2 regions of the Xylanivirga thermophila genome follow, and region 1 is predicted to be linked to the other one. Evidence: a T-box and tRNA genes for the amino acid it is inferred to sense, from the RefSeq annotation. Region 1 holds a T-box; the other holds one or more tRNA genes.
What was found. A T-box is a leader RNA that pairs with one kind of tRNA and senses whether it is charged. The one in region 1 lies ahead of proS (proline--tRNA ligase), so its partner is inferred to be a tRNA-Pro.
Positions count from the first base shown of each region.

Region 1 (9,875 bases):
AGAGAAAACGATGCAGAACATTCCTGGCATATTGCCATAATGGCTATGCTATTAGGAGAATATGTAGATGATAAAGATATGGATTTTTGCCGAGTAATAAAGATGGTACTTGTCCACGATTTGGTAGAGATATATGCTGGTGATACATTTTGCTATGATGAGAAGGCTGGATTGGACAAGTCAGAGAGGGAAATAAGGTCTGCAAGGAAGCTTTTTGGAATGTTACCGGAAGATCAGTGTGATGAGTTTATGGAGTTATGGAGGGAGTTTGAAGAACGTTCTACTCCGGAGGCTAGGTTTGGAGCTGCCCTTGACAGGCTGCAACCTTTATATCATAATTATATGACTAAAGGATACACTTGGCGTGAGCATGATGTGGACTATTCAAAAGTTATAGAGCGAAATAAATATATAAAGGATAGTTCAGAAGTGCTCTGGGAATATGCACAAAGGATGATAGATGATTCAGTTGAAAAGGGTTATCTAAAACATGAAGGTAAGTAGTAAAGATTATGTCTGAAGTATTTTATGGAATGGAGACGTTTGAAATTGGCACACCATAAAGCTAGACAAAAGGAAATAATCACCATAGTAGTTTTGATATGTTGCATATGTATATCGGGTTGCAGTGCAAATAAGTATGATGAACATAAAAGGGAGGCATTTGCCCTTGATACCATAATAACCCTTACTGCCTATGGAGGGAAAAATGTAGATAAGGCAATTGATGAAGCCATATATCGTATACAAGAGATCGAGGAGCATATGAGTACTACCATAGATGACAGTGATATAAGTAAGATAAATAAAAATGCAGGTAAGGCTCCTGTGACTGTTCATAAGGACACACTATATGTATTGGATAAGGCGCTTGAATATTGTAGCATGAGTAATGGTATGTTTGATATTACCATATACCCGCTTATAAAACTGTGGGATATAAAATCAGAACATCCACGTGTTCCCTCAGCTGAGGAAATACAGGGGGCTTTAAAATATGTAGATTATAAGAAGATAGTAGTTGATAGGGACAAAAATAGTGTATACCTTATGGAAAAGGGTATGGGAATAGACCTTGGCGCCATAGCAAAAGGATATGCAGCTGATGAGGTGACAAGGATATTTAAAAAATATGGTATAGAACATGCATTGATAAATTTAGGTGGTAATATTATGGCCATAGGTAATAAGGTGGATGGCTCTAAATGGAATATAGGTGTCCAAAATCCCAGAACCAGTAAGGATAATGAAGGATACTTTGCAGTATTGGAGGTTTCAGATAGCGCAGTTGTAAGCTCTGGAGATTATCAAAGATATATGGTAAAGATATATGAAGAGACAGGTAAGAGATACCATCATATATTTGATCCAAAGACTGGTTATCCTGCTGATAAAGGTATAATAGCAACTACTGTTATATCGCCATTATCTATAGATGCCGATGCATTGTCTACCTGCCTTTTTGTAATGGGTTATGAAGGGTTTAATATTATAGATGAATTGGAAGGGGTAGATGCATTATTGGTATCTACTGATAAAAAGGTAACCTTGTCAAAAAAATTCTCAGTGCCAATTAACATAACAGATAGAGAGTATGGATATAAAAAATGAAGCAATTGTTTAAGATAGGGGATATTTTTATATATTGTGTGGTATTATTATTTATTCTCATAGGGATATTTGGTGCTAAGTGGTTGGCAAGGGGTGAGTATGAAAGGCAGGTTATTGTTGAAGTAGATGGCAGGATAATAGAGAAGATTCCAATGTCAGTAGATACTATTGGGAAAGAATTTACCATAGAGACAGGCAATGGTGGATATAATGTAATCCGAATAGATGATAAAGGGGTAAGTATTATAGACGCTAATTGTCCCGATAAGATATGTATACATGAAGGCTGGATACAAGACCCTGGTCAGGTTATAGTATGCCTGCCACACAAAATGGTGGTAAAGATAGAGGGAACTAATGTGAGCAATAATGGTGTTGACGATATAGTAAAGTAGGGAATGGTGTTATGAATAATACAAAAAAGATGGTGGTTTTAAGCCTTATAACTGCACAAGCCATTGTAATTCATTATATAGAGAGCTTTTTACCTGTATTGATTCCCGGAATAAAACTTGGATTAGCCAATATTATGACTATGGTTACTATAGCGTTATTTGGGTTTGGAGAGGCGCTTCTAGTGGTAATTATAAGGTGTGTATTAGGCTCGTTATTGGCAGGTAATCCCATGTCAATACTATATAGTCTGACGGGAGGTATCTTAAGTTGTATAGTTATATGGACACTATACAGGTACTTTGGGAAGTATTTTAGCTTAATTGCAATAAGTGTTGCCGGAGCTTTATTTCATAATGTAGGACAGCTTTTAGTTGCTTCTGTAGTATTTGGGACTATAGGGATATTTTTTACATATATCCCTATTTTAGCATCGGTTTCTGTTATAACTGGGTTTTTTATAGGTCTTGTGTCTATTTATATCCTACAGTTTTTGCCAAAATTTTTAACTAATCATTAAATATATTAAATTTTTAGAAAGAAAGCAGGAAAAAACGAAAATATGGCGTATAATAGATAAGGCACATAAATATATGGGCTGTGCTAGCTATATATATTATAAAAATATAGCATACTATGTAGCAGGGGGATACCAACATGAAGGAAATGCAAAAAATACAGGACAATATAGAGAATATTAGGAAGTATCTGAATGATGCGGTGGATCAGCAACTGGACGATAGGTATATTCTGTGGGTAAGCCAACTCCTTGATGAGTTGATTGTGGATTACTATGAATTGCAGCTGAAAAATAATAATGATGTGTTGCAATGATAGATTATTGATGATAAAATGTGTTTCAGGATATACTATCTTAAATGTAATGAAAGGGAATAGTAGGGAAGATTAAGAGATAGGATCCTTAGGCTGAAAGATCCTAAAGTATCCCCAACCCGCCCTGGAGCAGCAAGGTGGAATATAAGTATACCTTGCCGGTATTTAGGTTGACCGTTATTCAATTGAGAGGACTTATTATATATTTAATATAGTCAATAAAGGTGGTACCGCGGGGGAACTCCGTCCTTTGATTAAGGATAGGAGTTTTTTTATATAGATTTGAAAGGAGTTTTTTATATGGCACAAAAAAAACAGGAATTTGTAGCCCATATTACCCCTCGAGAAGAGGATTTTTCACAATGGTATACGGATGTGATAATGAAGGCGGATCTGGTTGATTATTCTCCAGTTAAGGGGTGTATGGTAATTAAGCCATATGGCTATGCAATTTGGGAAAACATTCAGAGAGAATTGGATGAGAGATTTAAGGCAACAGGGCATAAAAATGCCTATTTTCCATTGTTTATACCGGAAAGCTTGTTAAAAAAGGAAGAGGAGCATGTGGAGGGGTTTGCACCTGAAGTAGCATGGGTGACCCATGGGGGAGATGAAGAACTGGCTGAAAGATTGGTAGTGCGTCCTACATCTGAAACCATAATATGCGCAATGTACTCGAAATGGGTTCAATCCTATAGGGATTTACCACTTTTGTATAACCAGTGGTGCAGTGTAGTAAGGTGGGAAAAATCCACTAGACCCTTTTTGAGGACATCTGAATTTTTATGGCAGGAAGGTCATACAGTGCATGCTAGCTATGAAGAGGCTCAAGAAGAGACTCTAAAAATGCTTGATGTATATGATGAGTTTGCAAAAAATGTCTTAGCAATACCTATGATTACTGGTCAAAAGACAGAAAAGGAGAAGTTTGCAGGTGCACTAAGTACTTACACCATGGAAGCACTTATGCAGGATGGAAAAGCCCTTCAGGCAGGAACTTCACACAATTTGGGACAACATTTTGCTAAGGTATTTGATATTCAATATTTAGATAAGGATGGTCAGCTTAAGTATGTATGGCAAACCTCCTGGGGGGTATCTACGAGGTTAATAGGCGGCATAATAATGGTACATGGTGATGAACGAGGATTGGTTCTCCCGCCTAAAGTGGCTCCCATACAGGTGGTAATAGTGCCTGTTGCCATGCATAAAGAAGGTGTGCTAGAAAAGGCACGGGAATTGTATGACGAGCTTAAAAAGGCAGGTCTTAGGGTAGAACTCGACGACCGGGATACTCAAAGTCCGGGATGGAAATTTAATGAATGGGAATTAAAAGGTGTTCCCATACGGCTTGAAATTGGGCCAAGGGATATAAAAAATAATCAAGTAGTGCTGGTTAGAAGGGATAGCCTTGAGAAGATAGGGGCATCGATGGAAGATATTTCTGACACCGTAATAAATATGTTGGATAGTATAAATGATGGTATATATGAAAAGGCATTATCCATGAGAGATGAGCATACCTATGCAGCTGGTAATATGGATGAGTTTAAAGAAGCTTTGGAAAACAAGAAAGGTTTTGTAAAGGCCATGTGGTGCGGCAGGCGGGAGTGCGAGGATGCTATAAAAGATGCTACTGGTGCTACTACTAGGTGTATGCCCTTTAAGCAGGAACATTTAGGTGATAAATGTGTTTGCTGTGGACAAGAGGCTAAGCATATGGTATATTTTGCAAAGGCATATTGATTAACAGGTAAATAAATAAAAGGTGCGGTTTTAGGCGCATATCCATAGGGACACAAATTTAACTGTGAGGTTTCAGGGAAGGCAGACAGCAGATTGTTGTCTGCCTTTGGTGTATAACCAGGCATTGTTTAATTTGAATTGTGTCTTTTCTATTGACATTGCCTTTATTCAACTATGACTTTATTTCCACCTTTTTAAATTACCCCTTTACAAATCAAAATATTTTAGTTATAATAATGTTTGTCATGGGGATATAGCTCAGTTGGGAGAGCGCTTGAATGGCATTCAAGAGGTCAGGGGTTCGACTCCCCTTATCTCCACCAAATAGGATTCAAAGTCTAACACTGCTCGAATTCAACACAGTAAATCTAATTATGTTTATAATTAATACATAGGCAAAGAATAGTACTAAAAAACACTTATATGTATCTAGCGAATAAGGGCTTATATATAAGTGTTTTTATTTTGGATATTATTTTTTTCTTAAAAGGCTGTACAAATAATTTTTTATATTTTCTTTTCATGATAACATTAGTAGATTACTAATGAATATGTTGTATTTTGATTTTTGCTTTTTGAATGGCGTTCAAGGGATCACAGGTTTGATAATACATATTTTTTCGTATCTATAAATTACATTTGATTATTATATATGGTATAATATTTATATTGGAGGTAGGTAATTCGCCAGGGGAGAGGAAGAACTATATGCAGAAGATAGAGGACAATCGGGAAAAAGCAATGCTATTTGAAAAATGCATTGAACCAATATATGGTGAATTATATAGGTTTATTTATTCAATAGTGAGAAATAAGGAACTGGCAGAGGATGCCATGCAGAATACATTTTTGAATGCGTATATTTACATATTTGACGTACGAGATGACAATAAATTCAAATCATGGATATTTACGATAGCGAAGAGGGAGAGCATAAAAGTTTTACGCTTGTATAACAGAGAATTGCCTACTGATAGCGAAGATTTTATAGTCTATATGAACGAAAATACCGATTTTAATATCCCACATGATGTGGTAATAAGAAAAGAATTAAATGATAAGCTTATAGAGATAATAAATAATATGGATGCAAAATACAGGGATGTGGCCATACTGAAGTATGGTAATGGGTTAACCTTAGCGGAGATATCGGAAATTTTGAATACTAATATAAATACGGTAAAAACGTGGCATAGAAGGCTTAAAAATATAATATATAAGGAGCTTGCATCCTATATGTCCCAGGATCAGGATGTTAAAGTTCATTAAGATGGTTGGGAGGTTTTAATAATATGTTTGACAGGCGTAAAAAAGTCAGCAAGGATGTGTTGGATGAGCTTTTAGAGGATGTGTTTGCCAATAATTGGCAAGACATAAAGGACCTGGGAGATATAGAAGTGCCTGATATGAGTGAGATGTTAGACAATTTTGAGCAAGATATAAATAGAGAATCAAAAGTGATAGACTATAGGGTGATTTTAGGGAAAAAGGCAAAACGTAAAAGATTAAAAAGTGTAGTATCTAAAATAGGTATTGCAGCGAGTATATTTATAATTGCATTTGGTCTGTCCATATATTTTGATACTTCAAAGGGTCAGGCTTTTAGGTTTGATATTATAAAGACGTTTACGGAACTTAAAGATGGTGTTTATTTTGTACATCAATCAAATGTGGATGATAAAGATGAAATAGAGGGTTCCAAAACGCAATGCAGCAGCGACGATTCATCCATTTCAAAGGAAAATATGACATTGGAGCAGGCAAAAAAGGAGATTCCATTTAAGGTGTTATATCCAACGTATTTACCCAATGGTTATAAGCTTAAGGGAATAAGCTGGAGAAGGTTCGTGGATGGTATTAATGTTGTTGAACAGGTTTATAAAAATAGAGATGAGTATTTTACCATATCTCAGCATTCAAATGCAACTGATGTAGATTCCATAACAAATGCCGATTCTAGCAGGGCAGGTCTTGAATCCATTAAACTTAGAGGAACGGATGTAATTATAGTTAGTGGTCAAGGACAATTTTCATATGCAAAATGGTATGAAGATGGTTTTAAATATGAAATATCGGTATATTCATTAGAAGATGAGGAAATAATAAAAACAATAAAAGGGTTAAAATAGGCACTTTGTGATATGCCCCACCTATGTAAGCAGTTTTATTATTTTAACTGTCTGCTATAAGGCGAGCATATCGATTATGTGCCTATTTAGTCTAATTAAAAAAAATATAATTTGATACTGCACTCTTATAGTCTGATATTCCCATATCCTTAACATAATTTACACTGGTAGTCCTGTAATAATATCCAGGTTTTGCATCCAAAAAGAAATAGTTATCGGCTTTCATGTAATTGAACCTTTCATATTCAAAGGTTTTAAGGTTGGCCCATCTTCCATTTTCCCATTTTTGAAATGTGAGTGTAAATCCTACAATATCTACATAGTTGCTGGCAACGCTTTCTCCATATCCTTTAAGCCTTGTGCTGGAGCTCTTGCCTATTTCACATCCCCATACTCCTAGATACCCTGGTTCTTTTGCTGTAGTTCCAGATAAGCTATTGTTACGGTTTGGTGGTACTTCCCTATAGTGGTAGTCTTGTCCAAAATCGGGGTAGGGTGAAGGTATACCCTCTGTAGGGATAGTAGAATAAGTTGCTGTTTCCCCATCGGCCAAGGCAGTTAGTTGAAAGCAGAACATAAGGCTAAACATTAATGTAATACTGATGATTGATTTGATTTTTTTCATATGTAAAACCTCCTAAAATTTATTTATTCTATCTATTAGATACAAAATAATACAAAAAGGTTTCAAATATTTTGAAAATAAAAATGCAAAAAAATAAAAGCCGGAACTATCCGGCTTTAAAAAGGATTTATTTAGATTTTTTTATCATTCGTCCTACTGCTAGGGTACTAACTATACCAGTCATTACAGGGACTGCTATGTTCATTTTGTTATTTCTTTTTTTATTTGTTGTACCGATACCCATCATATCCCCAAATTCATACATAATATTATTTAAACGGGAGTTTTTCTTTTTATTCTTCATATATATCAACCTCCTATAATTATTATTGCAGTATATTATGTTTTATATGTTGATATATTATTTCTTAAATTACAAAAAATTCACAAAAAGCATACAATTCATAAGTCGTTGACTTTCATGCATAAAACGATATACAATTATGAAAATACCTTTATTATAACTGTGGGGAGGTTTTATTATCATGATGGGAGATGTATTGGTTAAAGATTATAGGGGAAATGTTTTGGAAAACGTACATCCTGGTCATATATGTATAATAGATTACAATGGAAAGATTAAATATGATGTAGGAGACAATCAGCATATTACCTATATGAGGTCGAGTGCAAAGCCGTTACAAGCTATACCTGTTATAAAATATGGTTTTGATAAAAAGTATGGATATACGGATAAAGAGACAACCATATTGGCAGCTTCTCACTGGGGTGAACCATTTCATATAGCAGCTATAGAGTCTATAATTGCTAAATTGAACATTACAGAAGATGACCTTATAATGCTCCCAACATATCCGATAAATGTAAAGGCTAGGGAGGCGCTTTTAAAGGCAAATAAACCGGCAAGAAGAGTGTATCATAATTGTTCTGGAAAGCATTTGGGTATACTTACATTATCTAAAGGAATGGGATATGAAACAGAGGGATATTGGAAAATCGATCATCCAGCACAGCAAGAGATTTTAAGGCATGTAGCATATATGGCTGAATACGATAAGGATGAGGTAAAAATAGGGGTGGACGGATGCGGAGTACCTGTATTTGCCATGCCACTTTATAACCTTGCTAAGGCATTTCTAAGAATGGCATGTCCCGAACTTATAAAAGATGATGAAATAAGGATGGCAGTTATAAGATTAACCAAACTTATGAATGAAAATAGTGAGATGATAGGCGGTACTGGTACCATCTGCTCCAATCTTCTTATGGATGACAATATAGTAGCAAAGGGCGGTGCACAAGGAGTATATTGTTTTGGACTTAAAAAAGAAAAGCTAGGGATTGCTCTTAAGGTTATGGATGGTACTGAAAACAATTGGGGTATAATTGTGGCTTCTATATTGGAACAGATTGGATATGACAATAAAAAAACAATATCTAGACTTTATAATGTCTTTCCTACTGATATAAAAAATGATAATAATATAGTGGTAGGACGTAAAGAAGCTGTATTTCGAATATAGTATATATAGAAAAGTCTGGGTATAAATACCTGGACTTTTTTTTCTGAAATTAATTATGAAACTAATAGAAAAAATTATTTCATTTTGATGAAAGTTTATGCAAAATGACGTTCTATATATTGAGACTTGTGTACAATATATTTGACTTGGAAAACAAACAAAAAAATTGATTAAAAAAGTTTGAAGAATATAAAATATCATGGTATAATAAACAATAATTATGAAAGACAGCTTTTTGTAATATGCAAAATAACGTATTATCTGCTAACTTTCATAATAAAATAAATTATAGAAACAATATATTATTTTCAAGGAGGAGAGAAATTTTGAAGCGAAGTGCAAAAATCATGGCGTTGCTGTTGGTTTTAACCATGTGCATGAGTTTGGCATTGGTTGGCTGTGGCAAGCAAGATGATACTCAAAAGGATCAAAACAATAAAACAGAGGATAATAACTCCTCAGAAAAAACTGAGGAAAATTACGATGAGTTAGTAGCAAAATTGCCTACATTAAAGATATTGACTGATGATAGTGATGTGGCTAAGCGTGATACACAGGTTTATCAGCAGATGTGGGAAAAGAATCTTGGAGTAAAAGTAGAGATAGAATCTACGACATTCCAGAATCGTATACAACGTATGAATGATATGGATTATGAGATATGTCTTGCTGGTTGGGGACCAGACTATAATGACCCTATGACTTTTATGGATCTTTGGGTAACTGACGGACCTCAGAACCAGACAGCTTACAGCAATCCTAAATATGATGAGCTTATAGATAAGGCAAAACATAGTGCTGACAATGATGAACGTATGGATTTAATGGTCGAAGCAGAAAAAATACTTATGGAAGATATGCCCATAGGTCCTATATATTTTAGATATATGGATTATATCAAAAATCCTGCTGTAAAGAATGAAGTAAGACGTTTTATAGGTGCCAATCTCGATCTTTACTGGGCTGAGGTAGAAGGTAGAAAAGATATAAATTTAAATCTTAGTTCAGAGCCACCTCAGTTAGATCCCCAACTTTCTCAGGATGCCACATCTT
Region 1 covers NZ_RXHQ01000011.1:49,308-59,182, reverse strand. The annotation lists gene EJN67_RS06935 (HD domain-containing protein) at 1-504, shown strand, start outside; gene EJN67_RS06930 (FAD:protein FMN transferase) at 550-1,611, shown strand; gene EJN67_RS06925 (NusG domain II-containing protein) at 1,608-2,006, shown strand; gene EJN67_RS06920 (Gx transporter family protein) at 2,018-2,524, shown strand; gene EJN67_RS06915 (Spo0E family sporulation regulatory protein-aspartic acid phosphatase) at 2,662-2,838, shown strand; T-box leader at 2,879-3,092, shown strand; gene proS (proline--tRNA ligase) at 3,139-4,584, shown strand; tRNA gene EJN67_RS06905 (tRNA-Ala) at 4,832-4,907, shown strand; gene EJN67_RS06900 (RNA polymerase sigma factor) at 5,293-5,853, shown strand; gene EJN67_RS06895 (DUF4367 domain-containing protein) at 5,877-6,713, shown strand; gene EJN67_RS06890 (hypothetical protein) at 6,805-7,338, opposite strand; gene EJN67_RS14015 (hypothetical protein) at 7,466-7,642, opposite strand; gene EJN67_RS06885 (asparaginase) at 7,824-8,822, shown strand; gene EJN67_RS06880 (ABC transporter substrate-binding protein) at 9,149-9,875, shown strand, end outside.

Region 2 (9,875 bases), on a different contig from region 1:
CACCAATTAAACTTCCACTACCTGCATCATCTATCTGTATCATTTTTCAGTTCCTCCTTCGTATATACTTCAAATAGTATTTGTATAATTGCACTTTATTATATGTTTAAATAGTAGCTTTATCAAAGATATAATCTTATTAGAGAAAATAGTTTTACAGAATGACGCGGAATTAAATGATACTTGCACATTGGATTTTTTATGATAAAATAAAAACGTATAGCGAATGCTTTATTTTTGCTATTCTTAGATAAAATTTTAAAAAGGTAGGGATTACCAATGGAACAAAAGCAGGATTTAATTCATAGAATAAATGCAAATTATAAGAAAATGAGTAAAGGTCAAAAGCTTATAGCGGAATATATCCTAAATAATTATGATAAAGCAGCATTTATGACAGCAGCCAAACTCGGAAAAAAAGTAGGTGTTAGCGAATCAACAGTAGTAAGATTTGCCAATGTTCTTAATTATGAAGGATATCCTCAGCTTCAAAAAGCATTACAGGAACTTATAAGAAACAAACTGACTACTGTCCAACGCATAGAAATGACATCGGAACTAGATAGATCTATGGTACTTAAAAATGTATTAAAGGCTGATATAAACAATTTAAAACTTACAATTGAAGAAATTGATAATCAAGTATTTGATATTGTAGTACAAAGGATGCTCAAAGCAGACAATATATATATATTAGGTCTTAGAAGTTCAGCACCTCTGGCACAATTTATGGGTTATTATTTAGGGTTTGTATTTTCAAATGTGCGTATTGTAACTTCTGGTGTTAATGATGTTTTTGAACAGATAATGCATATTTCAAAAGATGATTTACTTATAGGCATAAGTTTTCCACGATATGCGGGACGTACTATAGAAGCCATGGCATTTGCAAAGGATAAAGGCGCTCAGATAGTAGCCCTTACCGATAGCTTTTTATCACCTCTTACATCATATGCTGATTATACTCTACTAGCCAGAAGTGATATGGCGTCATTTGTAGATTCCCTTGTAGCCCCTTTAAGCTTAATAAATTCACTTATCGTTGCTGCAGGATTAGCAAAAAAAACGGATGTCTCAAAAGAGTTTTCTCAACTAGAAAAAATTTGGGACGAATACAAAGTCTATGTAAGTAAAGATAAAGAATGAAAGGTTTTATGATATATGTATATATATATAGTTAGACATGGAGAAACGGAATGGAATATAGCCCATAGGACTCAAGGCAGCCATAATATTGAATTGACTGATAGGGGTAGAGAGCAGGCAAAAAAATTAGGAGCTAAACTGAAAAATAAAAATATAAAAAAGATATATACAAGTGATTTAAAAAGAGCATATGAAACAGCATGTATCATTGGGAATTATATAGGAGTCGTTCCAACCCCAATACCTCTACTTAGAGAAGTATCGTTTGGCGAATGGGAAGGGTTAACCCCGCAAGAAATAGAATGTCATTTTAATGGGCAATTGGATAGGTGGTATAAAGATCATTGCTTTGCTCCTCCTAATGGTGAAAGCATAGATGATGTTAAAAATAGGGTGTTGACATTTATAGATACCATAAGTAATGATATACAAACAGAAAAAGATGATATATTGTTAGTGTCCCATGGAATGACAAATAGGATATTGATTACACAAATAATGGATATACCTGTTGAATATATGCGTCTTTTAAGACAAGATAATACAGCACTCTCTAAAATACGTATTTTAGAGAACAATAAAGCTATTGATCTATTAAATGATACCTGTCATTTAGATATGTAAATAAATATGCTATATTTATGTATGAAGCCCTAAAAAGACCTTGTACTATTATTGTGTGTGAATTATAATGGAGATATAAATAATTTAATTTTAAGGAGGAAAATAATAAGTGGAACCTCTAGGTAGCAGAGATGTAGCAAAAGCGGCTATTCAAATGAGTTTAACTAAAAATAGGGAAGAAGAACGATTATTAAAAGAACAATTTTTAAATGAAGGAATACATGCAGCTGCTGTGGATTATGGTGGTGAATTTATATCATCGGTAACAAAAATTATAGAACGATGTGTAGTAGCATCAAAACGGGAAGGGGTCATAAGAGATTCACATAATGAAGAAGGTGCTGTTGCTGGAGCTGCAAGGGAAGCTATTTCTCAAATTATGCCTAAGGCTATAGGATTAAACGTTGGTGGTAAAATAGGCATTGCAAGATATAATGAGCATATAAGTGTTGTTATATTCTTTGGCATAGGCCTTTTACATCTTAATGAAGTAGCAATAGGACTAGGTCATAGGGCTGTATAAAGGAGATTGTTTTATGTATATTCAAGCTATTAGAGGCGCTATAACTGTAGACAGAGATTTACCAGATGAGATCTTTTTTAAGACTAAGCAGCTTTTATCAGAAATAATACAAAAAAACGGTATTTCTGTTGGGCAAATAATAAGTATTGTGTTTACTGCTACCAATGATATTAAATCTGCTTATCCAGCAAAGGCAGCTAGAGATTTAGGGATGAAGTCTATCCCCCTTATTTGTTGTCAAGAGATGGAGGTAATAGATAGCTTACCCAAATGTATCCGAGTACTTATGCATGTTGAAGTACCTGAGAAAATTAAAATTTATCATGTATATAAAGAAGGAGCTATACTACTAAGACCGGACCTTGTACGACCAGAAAAATTAACCATAGCTATAGATGGTCCAGCTGGCGCTGGAAAAAGTACTATAGCAAAAATGGTTGCAAAACGCCTTGATTTGTTGTATCTGGATACAGGAGCTATGTATAGAGCCATAGGCCTTAAAATGATAAATAAAGGTATAAATATGCAACATCATAGGGAAGAAGTTATATCTGAATTGAACACTACTAATATAGATGTATCGTATGATAATGGACAACAGATAGTATTTTTAGATGGCAATGATGTTACAAATCTTATAAGAACACCTCAAGTTTCCAGATATGCATCTGATGTGGCTGTGATCCCTGAGGTAAGATTAAAATTAGTCGAAATACAACGCAATATAGCAGATAAAAATTCTGTGGTAATAGATGGCAGGGATATAGGGACTTTTGTAATCCCGAATGCGGATAAAAAGTTTTTCCTTACTGCATCCCTAGAAGAACGTGCCAAAAGGCGTTGGCGGGAGCTTAATAATAATGGATATGATATAAAGCTAGAGGATATAATATTGGACATTAAAAATAGAGATGAATGTGATAGCAGAAGGACATTTGCTCCTTTAAAAATGGCCGACGATGCAATACTTATAGATACCACCGATAAATCTATAAATCAGGTAATAAATGAAATATTAAATCATATTTTTGTTGATAGTTAGGGGTGATTTAGTGTTTTACAGAATTGCTAAGGCTATAATGACCATTGTAGTGTATTTTTTGTTTGCTCCCCGTGTTATAGATAAGGAAAGTTTTCCTTCAACGGGGGGTGCCATCGTATATTCAAATCATACCTCTAATTTTGATCCCGTTATCTTAGGAATTGTCTTACCAAGACCCATTTCTTTTATGGCAAAAGCAGAATTATTTCAAAATCCCATAATAAGTTGGGTGTTAAAGGGATTGGGAGCATTTCCAATAAAAAGAGGACAAGCAGATATTGCGTCTATAAAAAAATCATTACAAATATTGAGAAACCAGCAGATTCTAGGCATTTTTCCTGAAGGAACTAGAAATAAATCAGGAAGCGAATTAGGAACATTTGCTAACGGTATCGCATCCATTGCCCATAAAGCCAAAGTACCTGTTGTTCCTGTTGCCATAAAAGGAGGCTATAAGCCTTTTAAGCGTATTACAGTAACAATTGGACAACCTATATATTTTGATGAATTCCAGCATCAAAAGAGCAGTAAAGAACTTTTGGATAATATGTCTTCACAAATGGAAAATGCTTTAAAAGAAATGCTATAATTTTGTGTTAAAAAGCAGGAAATATGGCGTTTTATATAGAATTCTATCAAGTAGAGTAATTTTATTATAGGGAGGATAAGTATTTGCAAATAATTTTAGCAACCAATGCAGGCTTTTGTTTTGGTGTCAAGCGTGCTGTACAATCTGTTTATGAACATCTCAATCCAAGCAAAACGATATATACATTGGGACCGATAATACATAATCCTCAGGTAGTATCAGATCTTGAACAAAAAGGTGTTATTGTAGAAGAGTGCCTTGACAATATTGAAGATGGTACAGTTATTATTAGATCCCATGGTATAGGAAAACTTGCATATGATGAGCTTAGGAATAAGGAAGTAGAAATAATAGATGCCACATGCCCGTTTGTCAAGCGTATACATCAAATAGTAGAAGAACACTATACAGAAGGTTATGATATCATTATAATCGGTGAACGGGAGCATCCAGAAGTTAAGGGTATTAATGGCTGGTGTAATGGAGCAGCATATATTCTAAACAGTTATGATGATGTGGATAGACTTTCTCACATTGATAAAGCATGTGTTGTGGCTCAAACCACTATCACACATGAAAAATGGAATAATATCTTGTCCAGACTTAAACATATAGTATCTGATTTAAAAGTATTTGATACTATATGTCATACAACTTTCAAACGTCAAAATGAAACAAAAGAATTAGCAAAAAAAGTTGACGTCATGTTAGTTATAGGAGGACATAATAGTTCAAATACGAAAAAACTATATTCTATTTGCAAAAATTATTGTAAGAAAACCTTTGCTATAGAAACGGCAGAGGAAATAAATAACAAACTTATTAGGTCGGGGGATGTAATAGGCATTACGGCAGGTGCCTCTACTCCTGACTGGATTATCAAGGAGGTAATTGACAAGATGGACCAAATTAACAATCAAAATTCACAAGAAAATACAGTTTCCATGGAGGACTTTGAAAAGACTATGGTATCATTAAGAAATGGTCAAATAGTTAAAGGAGTAGTTTTATCCGTTAACCCTCAAGAAGCCATAGTAAATATTGGATATAAGGCAGATGGTATTATATCTGCTGACGAAGTATTCCTGGAACAGAATCAAACTTTAGAAGATATCATAAAAGTAGGTCAGGAGATAGAAGTAGAGGTAATAAAGATAAACGATGGAGAAGGCAATGTATTGCTTTCTTGCAAGTCTATCCAACAACAAAAAGTGTGGAATGATATACAAAAAGGTTATGAAGCGGGAGTTGAATTTCGAGGCAAATGTACTCAGGCAGTAAAGGGTGGTGTTATTGCTAGTATTAATGGCATTAGAACATTTGTACCCGCTTCCCAATTATCTACAAAATACGTAGAAGATCTGAACACTTTTGTTGGAAAAGAATTAAGACTTAAAATAATAGAACTGGACAAACGACGCAATAGATTGGTAGCCTCACAAAGAATTATCTTAGAGGATGAAGAAGAAGCAAAACGTCAGGCTGTTTGGAATTCACTAAAAGAAGGTGAAAAAATAACCGGTACTGTTAAAAGCATAACCGACTTTGGGGTATTTGTTGATATAGGCGGGATTGATGGTCTTATTCATATCTCTGATCTTTCATGGGGACATGTAAAACATCCCAGTGAAGTACTCAGTGAAAATCAACAGGTAGAGGTTATAGTGTTGTCTTTTGATAAGGAAAAAGGTAGAATTTCCTTGGGTTATAAGCAGACATTGCCACAACCTTGGGAAAATGCAGATAATAAATACCCTGTAGGATCTATAGTAGAAGGAAAGGTAGTAAGAATTACTTCATTTGGTGCTTTTGTTGAATTAGAACCTGGCGTAGATGGTCTTGTTCATATATCACAAATATCCAACAAGCGAATTAATAAGGTAGAAGACGCATTAAAAGTAGGCGATATAATAAATGCAAAAGTATTAGATGTAAAGCCTGAAGATCATAAATTAAGTCTAAGTATAAAAGAAGCAAAAGGGGATAACAATATACAACCTTCAAAACACGATGATAACAGCTCTTCAAAATATAAAAAAGAAGAAATGAAAGTTTCATTAGGAGAATTCTTCCCAGAGCATTAAGAAAAAGGTTGTGGTTTTTTTATTATATGTATAAAAAAACATAAAATAGCCCACAATAATAACGACCTCACAAAATACATTGAGACCCCCTTTACATTAAGTCGTGATTAAGTTCACGGCTTTTTTTTATCTAAAAAATATGTTAAACTAATAAGATATCATAGTATATGTGAGGAGAATATATAAATGCAGTGGTCATATTTAGATTTTATTCAATCAATATTTAAGCTAACTACTATAGATTTATCTAGCTATAAAGAACGCCAAATGAAAAGACGTATTGATGCACTTATTGCTAGATCAGAATACAAAAATTACCATGCTTATTTTAAAGCTTTAGTGGCGAACAAGGAATTGCGCGATGAATTTATGAGTTATATCACCATCAATGTATCAGAATTCTATAGAAATCCTAAACAGTGGGAAGCTTTAGAGAAAGATATTCTACCTAATCTCTTGCAGAAACATGATGAACTCAAAATTTGGAGTGCTGCCTGTTCTACAGGCGAGGAACCTTATTCACTTGCAATGCTTCTTAGTAGATTTATACCTTTGAATCAGATAAAAATTATTGCAACCGATATAGATGCATCAATCCTCCAAAAAGCCAAAGAAGGTTCATATATTGAAAAGAATTTACAAAACTTACCCAAAGAGCTTATTGTCAAATACTTTCATAAACAAGGAGCAGAATATTACATAGATGATAGTATAAAAACATGTGTAGACTTTAGACAACATGATCTTTTAAAGGATGAATACCCAAAAAATTGTCATTTGATAGTCTGTCGCAATGTACTTATATACTTTACAGAAGAAGCAAAATCTAAGATCTATAATAAATTTTATAAATCTCTCCATCCTGAAGGAATATTATTCGTAGGAAGTACGGAACAGATAATATTACCTCAACGTTATAATTTTGTACCTGTGCAATCTTTTTTTTATAAAAAAGCATATGAAATATGAGTAATCCAATAAAAAGGTTTGACTTATAAGTCAAACCTTTTTATTGGTGCGAAAGGGGGGAGTCGAACCCCCATGGTATTGCTACCACTAGAACCTGAATCTAGCGCGTCTGCCAATTCCACCACTTTCGCATGATATAAAATTGGTGGAGGAGGATGGATTCGAACCATCGAAGGCTGCGCCAACAGATTTACAGTCTGCCCCCTTTGGCCGCTCGGGAACTCCTCCATATATAATAATTCATATATAAAAACAAAAAAATGGTGCCTCGGGGCGGAATCGAACCACCGACACGCGGATTTTCAGTCCACTGCTCTACCGACTGAGCTACCGAGGCAAAACTGGCGACCCGGAAGGGGATCGAACCCTCGACCTCTAGCGTGACAGGCTAGCGTTCTAACCAGCTGAACTACCGGGCCAAATAAAAAATGGTGGGCCTTCAGGGACTCGAACCCCGGACCAACCGGTTATGAGCCGGTTGCTCTAACCAACTGAGCTAAAGGCCCTAAAAAAATGGTGACCCCTAGGGGATTCGAACCCCTGATACCGCCGTGAAAGGGCGATGTCTTAACCACTTGACCAAGGGGTCACACTAATGGTCGGGGTGGAGGGACTCGAACCCCCGGCCCCATGCTCCCAAAGCACGTGCGCTACCAAACTGCGCTACACCCCGACGACCAACCTGAATTGTTCAGGCGACGATGTTTAATATACATCATTTTTTTGAAACTGTCAAGTCTATTTTGAAATTTTTTTTATAAAAACCGTTTTTGGTGCATAATAGTCAAAAAATATTGGAAAACTATTATGACACTACAATATATTGGAATATATATACAATATAAAGGAGCAGATAACATGAAAGATCTAAAGCATTATACAATAAGTCAATTTTCTCAAATCATCGGCTACAAACCATATGTTATTAGATTTTATGAAAAAGAATTTGAAATAAAGATTCCACGTACTAAGTCAAATCATAGATATTTTACTCAAAGGGAAATTGATATATTTATGTATATTAAAAACTTACAAGATCAAGGATTTTCAAATGCACAAATAAAAATTATACTTAAAGCACCATATATGTCTGCACAAATAGCTAGTAGTATATTGGATGTGGCAGCTACTAAACAGATATGCTCAAATTTAGATAATGTACAAAATCCATTGTTCTATTCGACTAAATTTGATATAATAAGGCTTATACAATTTATACAAAACTATTGTATAAAGGGAGTGACAAATATGGATATACAAAAAAAATATGATGAAATAAACGGTATATGGGAAGTCTGTCTAACTGGAGAGATTGACATATATAATGCACCGCAACTAAAAGAGTCTTTAATTTCTATGCTCAATCAAAAAAATGCTAGTATAGTATTAGATTGTGAAAAACTTAGATACATAGATAGTACTGGATTAGGCGTCCTTATAAGCATACTTAAAAGAGTCAAGGATTTTGGGGGAGATATTCGTATAAAAAATTTAAAACCCTATATAGCTAAAATTTTTACTATAACAGGTTTGGACAAGATTTTTGCCATTGAAGAATGAGGTGATGATGGTGGATAGTATATTATTAAACATCCCTGCAAAACCTGAATATGTAATGGTGGTTCGTTTAACCACATCAGCAGTTGCATGTAGGGCAGGTTTAAGGGTAGATGAAATAGAAGATTTAAAAGTTGCAGTAGCTGAATCGTGCAATATCCTTATGAATCAAACTAAAAATATAAAACAGCTTAATGTCAATTTTAATACTACTGGAGAAGGGCTTAAAATAGAAATCGGCATAGAAAAGGATTTAGATGACATTGTTGGTAATGATTATAATAACTATGATGAGCAAAACGAGCTGGGAATCTATATAATAACATCACTTATAACTGATGTTAATTTTCATCAAAAAGGAGATATTATTTATTCCATCTCCATGTATAAAAAAAGTGGGGGTCAAACATGTGATGATTGATGGGAATGAAGCAAAAAAACTGCAAAACAGACAGGAAGATGAATTGTTGCAGAAATATTGTGAAACTCGAGATATAAACTTAAGAAATGAACTTATAAAAAAATATCTTTATATAGCTGAGATTGTAGCAAAAAAATTTTCAAATAGAGGAGTAGAATACGATGATCTTTTTCAAGTGGCTTCTTTAGCATTGATAAAAGCATTAGAGCGTTATGACATAAATAGGGGATATAAATTTTCTAGTTTTGCTACTCCTACCGTTGTAGGAGAAGTAAAAAATTATTTTAGGGATAAAAGCAGGGTAATAAGGTTACCTAGAAAAGAAAGTGAATATCTTAAAAAACTTGATGAAGCCACTAGCCATTTATCTTTTAAATTATCTCGTTCTCCCAAGCCTGAAGAAATTGCCGAATATTTAAATATCACTGTAGAAGAAGTATTAGAACTTATGGAATCTAGACATTCTACTAATATTGCATCTTTAGACTATTATATAGATGATGAAGGGGAAACCGATTTAATGTCTGTAATAGGACAAGATGAAACTAGTTATTCAGATATCGAAAATAAGGACTTTATTTCCAGGGTAATGGAAACCCTTGATGATACTGAACGTAAAGTTATATATGAACGCTTTTATAAAGGAAGAAGCCAACGAGCAATTGCTAAGGATATGGGAGTTTCACAAATGTATATATCAAGAATGGAACGTAAAATACTAGAAAAGTTTCGAACTTATCTTAGAAAAGGTTGATGGTACCCATGTTTTATTTTTATACAATAGGTTAAATATATCTTGGAGATATAAATAACGGGAGGTACCATAGGTGAAAATGCTATTTCATAAAAAGGTTGTAGGTTGTAATGCAGTTGTTATACGTAATTTAATCAATGAAATGATAGAATGTATCAAGTGTTGG
Region 2 covers NZ_RXHQ01000034.1:13,021-22,895, forward strand. The annotation lists gene EJN67_RS11935 (hypothetical protein) at 1-43, opposite strand, end outside; gene EJN67_RS11940 (MurR/RpiR family transcriptional regulator) at 280-1,146, shown strand; gene EJN67_RS11945 (histidine phosphatase family protein) at 1,162-1,770, shown strand; gene EJN67_RS11950 (HutP family protein) at 1,880-2,293, shown strand; partial or broken gene aroH (chorismate mutase) at 2,307-2,645, shown strand; gene cmk ((d)CMP kinase) at 2,727-3,335, shown strand; gene EJN67_RS11960 (lysophospholipid acyltransferase family protein) at 3,346-3,924, shown strand; gene EJN67_RS11965 (bifunctional 4-hydroxy-3-methylbut-2-enyl diphosphate reductase/30S ribosomal protein S1) at 4,008-6,008, shown strand; gene EJN67_RS11970 (CheR family methyltransferase) at 6,195-6,977, shown strand; tRNA gene EJN67_RS11975 (tRNA-Leu) at 7,022-7,108, opposite strand; tRNA gene EJN67_RS11980 (tRNA-Tyr) at 7,121-7,205, opposite strand; tRNA gene EJN67_RS11985 (tRNA-Phe) at 7,239-7,314, opposite strand; tRNA gene EJN67_RS11990 (tRNA-Asp) at 7,320-7,396, opposite strand; tRNA gene EJN67_RS11995 (tRNA-Ile) at 7,407-7,483, opposite strand; tRNA gene EJN67_RS12000 (tRNA-Glu) at 7,492-7,566, opposite strand; tRNA gene EJN67_RS12005 (tRNA-Pro) at 7,574-7,650, opposite strand; gene EJN67_RS12010 (anti-sigma factor antagonist) at 7,836-8,537, shown strand; gene EJN67_RS12015 (ATP-binding protein) at 8,527-8,955, shown strand; gene EJN67_RS12020 (sigma-70 family RNA polymerase sigma factor) at 8,948-9,709, shown strand; gene EJN67_RS12025 (ATP-binding protein) at 9,789-9,875, shown strand, end outside.
Region 2: it encodes a tRNA-Pro, which carries the amino acid that the T-box ahead of proS (proline--tRNA ligase) is inferred to sense. The anticodon was not compared.